Regions from separate parts of the Lysinibacillus sp. KU-BSD001 genome, predicted to be linked through region 2. Evidence: predicted binding sites of a transcription regulator. Region 2 holds the regulator's gene; the other holds the start of a gene.
The links. The regulator LexA, encoded in region 2, represses DNA repair genes until DNA is damaged. The targets are predictions, from matches to a motif close to CGAACATATGTTCG.
Positions count from the first base shown of each region.

Region 1: AAGS61_RS18570 (carbohydrate kinase) is a predicted target of LexA. The motif match lies at 1,274-1,287, and genes of this name have one in related genera.

Region 1 is NZ_JBDQZI010000017.1:44,898-48,099, forward strand. It holds gene AAGS61_RS18565 (pseudouridine-5'-phosphate glycosidase) at 1-169, opposite strand, end outside; gene AAGS61_RS18570 (carbohydrate kinase) at 169-1,257, opposite strand; gene motB (flagellar motor protein MotB) at 1,358-2,158, opposite strand; gene motA (flagellar motor stator protein MotA) at 2,142-2,942, opposite strand; gene AAGS61_RS18585 (aminopeptidase) at 3,146-3,202, shown strand, end outside.
Region 2 is NZ_JBDQZI010000001.1:389,905-393,106, reverse strand. It holds gene AAGS61_RS02025 (DUF896 domain-containing protein) at 1-127, opposite strand, end outside; gene AAGS61_RS02020 (YneB family resolvase-like protein) at 264-941, opposite strand; gene yneA (cell division suppressor protein YneA) at 938-1,276, opposite strand; gene lexA (transcriptional repressor LexA) at 1,441-2,061, shown strand; gene AAGS61_RS02005 (gamma-glutamyl-gamma-aminobutyrate hydrolase family protein) at 2,104-2,796, opposite strand; gene AAGS61_RS02000 (prepilin peptidase) at 2,946-3,202, opposite strand, start outside.

The DNA of each region.
Region 1 (3,202 bases), on a different contig from region 2:
CAGGCACCGCACCGTTTTCACGAATAATTTGCTCTACTTCACGTGCTGTTTGTACATTTTGTGGATAAGGCATACCGTGCGAAATGATCGTTGATTCAAGTGCAACGATTGGTAAGCCCTTCTCTTTTGCTTCTAATACTTCTTGTGAATAAGATAAATATTGTTTCATTATGATTCCCTCCAAATAGTTAATTCATTTGATGATAAATCTTCCCGAACGGTTGTATCGCATTGTAATGTTTTGGATGCATTATATAGCCCGAAGCGTACCGCATCGATAAACGGCTCTCCATGTAATGCAGCATGTAAAAAAGCACTTACAAAGGCATCCCCGGCTCCTGTTACATCAATAATGGTTTCGATGGCTATTGCATATAATCGTTCGATTCTTTCCTTACTTCCTACAACGACACCTGCACCACCAAGCGTTAACACGACATGCTCTGCACCTTTAGCTAACAAATCACGAACCGCCAATTCGTAGTCTTCCTCTGTTTGTAATGGGCGCGATAAATACGTTTCCGCTTCATCACGATTGCAAATAAAGTATGTGACACCTGTTAAATCTCCAGGCATACGACTCATTTTCGGTGAGGATACGGGTACAATAACAAATGGAATCGTTCGTAATTTAGCGAGCGCTAATGCATATTCGACCGCTTCTTGTGGGCAGTTTAAATCTACGACAATACATTTGGCATCAAGTATACGCGTTTCATGTTTACTCATTAGCCCTGGCAGTAACTCATCATAAATCGCCATATCCGCCATCGCAATAACTAATTCACCATCACGACTTAGTACAGCTGAGTATGAGCCTGTTGAGTGTTCCTGTAACGTTGCGGTCATTTCAAATGACATAAATTCTTCTGAATGCTGTTTTATTTTTTCTGCATCCGCATCTTCACCTAGTACCGTCATTAACTTAACGTCATTACCAAGCCTACCTAAGTTCTCTGCAATATTACGGGCTACACCACCGACGCTAGTTGTGACATTTGTAGGGTTCGATGTGGCTAATTGCACAGCACCTTCTACGTGAAATTTCCGATCCACATTGGCTCCACCAATGGTGATAATCGCTTGCCTTTTCGGTAAAACGTAAGCACGACCTACAATTTCCCCTTTCCTAATTAGCGAGGATACTGTATTCGCCAGTGCTGGCCTAGACATCCCTAGTCTTTCCGACATTTCCTGTTGCGATAAATACGGATTTTCTTGTATTAATCGCAATACAAGTTGCTCTTTTTCATTCAAGGTATTCACCTCAATTCAAACATTTGTTTATATAATAAACTTTTGTTTATAAAAATGCAAATAAAAACAGCAAACCTATTTTAGTTTGCTGTTTTTTTGCTTAATTATTTATGTCTGTTTCTGTGTTATTTGTATTAGTTGTATTTCCAACAGGTAAATCAGAGCCATCTTCTGCTACAAGGGGTTGTACTAACACCTCGACACGGCGGTTTTTCGCGCGCCCTTCCGCTGTGTCATTTGAAGCAATTGGATTGTACTCACCGAAGCCTTTGACACTAAAGTACTTAGAATCCAACTCTGGATTTGAATTTACAATAATTTTTAAGAAGTTTACAGCACGAATTACAGATAGCTCCCAGTTTGACGCAAATTCTGCTGTATTCATCGGCACAGTATCCGTATGTCCCGTAATGATTACATTACGCGCTGGATTAAACGCTAAAATCTCCGATAGTTCTTCAGCAATATTAGTATATTCAGGTTTAATATTTGCACTACCTGGCGCAAATAACACGCTATCACGAATCGTGATTAATAAACCTTCATCCGTCATCACGGTTGAAAATTGATTTTCTAATTCATTCACAGCGATTAACTGCTCTACACGTTCTTGCGCTTCTTGTAATTGCTTTTGGTCTTCCAAATACTTAGTAGCTGCTTCACTTAATTGTGAGCTATTCGGTGAAGAGACAGGAGATGTATGTTCCATCACACCTGTTCCACCATCAAATACTTGATTGAATACCTCCGACATTTTTTGAAGTTTTTCCTGATCTACTGTACTCGAAGCAAAAAGAACGATAAATAGCGCTAGTAAAAGTGTTAATAAGTCCGCATAAGGAATTAGCCACGACTCATCCACATGCTCTTCATGCTTTTTATGTCTAGTCTTCTTTGCCAAGGCCACCCGCCCCGCTTTCCGTAATTTGCTTACGTTCTTCCATTGTTAAGTATGAAGCTAATTTTTGTTCGATCACACGAGGCGCCTCCCCTTCTAAAACAGAAAGGATTCCCTCAATCATCATCATTTTTTGTTTTACTTCTACAGCTGATTTGCGTTTTAATTTGTTGGCAAACGGGTGCCATAAAACGTAACCCGTAAAAATCCCCATTAGTGTGGCTACAAAGGCTGCTGAAATGGCAGTCCCTAATTTTTCGATATCGTTCATATCTTTTAATGCTGCTATCAGACCTATTACGGCACCAAGTACCCCTAGTGTAGGTGCATATGTACCCGCTTGCGTAAACACCTGTGCACCACTTGCATGACGATCTTCCATCGCCTGCACTTCTTCTGTTAATACATCTCTTATGTAATCTGCGTTTTGCCCATCAATGGCTAACGTTAAGCCATTCTTTAAGAACGGGTCTTCAATTTCTGTTGCTTTACTTTCAAGTGCAAGCAACCCTTCACGACGCGCTAAATCTGCCCATTGCGAGAACATTTTAATGATTTCTACATCATCTGCTAACTTCGTTTCTTTAAAAATTTTACCAAATAACTTCGGTACACGCTTTAATTCTTTCATCGGGAATGCGATGACTACTGCTGCAACCGTACCAAAGATAATAATAAAGATGGCAGCTGGGTTTATTAGCGCATCTGGTCCTACCCCTTTAAACTGCATCCCTACTAGAAGTGACACAAACGCTATAATAATCCCTACTAATGACGAAATATCCATGCCTATACCTCCAATAACTCGTTCTTTTTTTATTTCGACCTGTTCTGCTTTTTATTAACATTTCTATTAATATAGTATAAAGGGTAATCCATTTTTTTTCGATGTCATAATGTTTTTTTCTTTCCAAATTGCCAGTTTTTGATTATATTGAATCAATAATTATAAACAGTTTTGAATTTTTATATGGAGGAATGATAAAAATGATGGGTGATTTTAATAATAATCTTTTAAAATATGCTGAACTTGCAGTAAAAGTAGGT
Region 2 (3,202 bases):
TGCGGAATGTGTCTAAGTATTCTTTTCGTAACTGTGATTGCTCTTTTGCTTCCGCTTCTGTTAATGTTCCCGCTTTTTTCTTTTTAGATAGCTCATTAATACGAGCAATTTTTTCTTTTGATAGCATACATGTCTCACCTTTCTACACTAACTATTACAAAGGTATGAAAAAATAAGCGGAAGTGCAAGTGATTGTGCTTTATTCTGGCTATTTCGACAAATTTCCATCTTACACTTTTACCATAAAAAAAGAGCACCAGAACTTATTCTGGTGACTCTGTTGATTGTTCTTGTTGCTCAGTATATTCGATGTAGCGGCGATTTATCGTCGCTTTACTTACTTGAAATCCTAGTCCTTGTAATGTACTAGCAATTTCTTTAAATGTCATGCCTCTGTCTCGAAGCTTCACGATTTCTTCAATCGGGACTTCAATTCGTTCACGCCCCTCTAAGTTGCCGCGCTCTGTTAAATTTAACTCAGGACGATAGCCATTTTCTACAGCGCGCCTCATGCCTCGTCGGATTTTAGCATTATGCAATTTCCGCTGATATTCTTCTACAATCGCTAATATTTCTAACAGCATCGTATCCATCTCATTTAATGAGAGTGGTCCCGCTTCATTCAAGGAATAAACCGTTACCTCTTGCTTTAACAGTAAATGCAACACGGCCATTCGCGCATTGCCACGCCCTAACCGGGTTTCATCCTGAATGAAAAGCGTTTGAATACGTTTCGCTTTCATGAAATCGAGCATTTCAAGTAAGCCGTCTCGGTCGACATCATAACCGCTTTGTTGATCTTCGAAAACAGCTGCTACCTTAAACTGTAACTGCTGGGCGTAACGTGTTAATTCTTCACGCTGCCTGACTAAAGATGTTTCTTGTGTTTCTTTCACTGTGCTTACACGGCAATAAACGACAGCTTGTTTTTGTTGGGTCATCGTTGTTCACTCGCTACTTTAATGGAATCAGTTTCTTCTTGTGTTGACAGTCTAACAACATATACGGAGTCTTTTTCAACAGGAATTGTAATCGTTTGACCTGCCGTTAGCAGTTGATTAAATAAATAATTCTCCTTTTGTACAAAAGAAACCCAGTCTTGCGTAGACATTTTACCACGATATTCATCGGCTAACGACCATAAAGTATCGCCATGCTGCACTGTAATCTGTTCGTAGTGCTCAATTTTTTCATCTGTTATGTATAAGTATGTCACAAATGCTACTGTAACCCCTAAAAGTAGCGCTACATAGTTATTTTTCTTTAACCAATTCATCCACAAATCCCCCTCGAATGCTTGTTCGGAATGTATGTTCTCATTTTAATACAGCTGTTCGTTTTTTGTCAATATTTTTTCGAACTCACGTTTGCTTTTCTGTTCGTATATGTTATACTGAGTGTAAATAATAAGGAAGAACTCTTACAGAGAGGTGAAAAAACATGACAAAAGTATCTAAACGACAAGAAGCAATTTTAGCATTCATCAAAGAAGAAGTACGTTCTAAAGGCTATCCACCGTCCGTTCGTGAAATAGGGGAAGCTGTCGGGCTTGCTTCTAGTTCAACCGTGCATGGTCATTTAGCTCGTCTTGAAAGCAAGGGGTTAATTCGTCGGGACCCTACGAAGCCACGTGCTATTGAAGTATTAAATCAAGAAGATACACTTACAACTAAAGTAGACGTTATCCATGTTCCTTTAATCGGCAAAGTAACAGCCGGGCTACCGATTACGGCCATTGAAAATACAGAGGAATATTTCCCACTTCCAAACACATATGGCACAAGTGAGGATCAAATTTTCATGCTGGAAATTATGGGCGAGTCGATGATTGAAGCAGGCATTTTAGATGGGGATTACGTCATCGTCAAACAACAATCTACAGCAAACAACGGGGATATTGTCGTCGCGATGACCGAAGATGATGAAGCAACAGTGAAGCGCTTTTATAAGGAAAAAACACATTTCCGCTTACAACCTGAAAACTCTTCAATGGATCCGATTTTAGTAGACCAAGTGAAGATTTTAGGGAAAGTCGTTGGGTTATACCGAAATATTCATTAATAAAAATGTGTAGGCAAAGTCACACTTCGCCTACACCGTTTTTTATTTTTGACACGCATCCACAAACGCTTGAAATAAAGTAAGCGATGCATCATCTTGTTTCATAGCTAGCTCTTCTGGATGCCACTGCACCCCTAAACAAAATGTATAATCTGGATGTTCAATCGCTTCAATCATGCCATCACTCGTAGACGCCGTCACCATTAAGCCGTCCCCTACTTCTTTAATCGCTTGATGATGGAAGGAATTCGTCCACACTTCACTGCCAATTAACTCACATAGCTTTGTTCCCTCTTGTACGACGACACGGTGAATCTTTTCATGACGTGCTGATTTTTGGGCATGTTGTATAGCGCCATTTACTTGTGACGGAATGTCTTGATACAGCGAGCCACCAAACGCCACATTCAACACTTGATGGCCGCGACAAACGGCAAAAACAGGTAAGTCGCGCTTTAATGCGGCCTGTAACACTTGAAAATCACTTTCGTCGCGTTGTTCAATGACCATCCCTTGCATCGGAATCGGATCTTCTCCAAAAAATTTCGGATGAATATCATGTCCCCCAATTAAAAGTAACCCGTCTATTTTGGAAATAAATTCCTCAACCCCCGTTGTAATATGCGGGAAGCAAAGCGGAATGCCCCCTGCCTGTAAAACCGCTTGAATATACGTCTCATTAATTTCAAATTTTCTTTCTGATGAATGCATGGTCACACCAATAATCGGTTTCATCTAAATCCCCCCTAAGTTGATCGAAGCAAAAATCCTACTAGCCAAACACCATCTATTATGAAGTCAGCGGTGTACTTGCTTTATTTTCAATTTTACTTGCCTAATCCACAGAAAAAAAGGCAAATTCCGTAGAATTCACCTTGTTTCATTTAAAATAATTGCCAATACCATTCGATCAGCTGTGCACCATAAAAATAAGTAATCAGCGCACCAATCGCAATCGATGGTCCAAACGGTACAGGCGTTTTCCTTCCTTGGCCGCGCACTTTTAATACAACTCCCCCGATTACCATCCCAATAACAGATGCTAAAAACAAGGTTAACAGCGCATTGACGGTACCGAGCACTAGACCAATTAAAAAGAACAGCTTAATATCGCCGCCCCCCATACCACCTTTTGAGACAA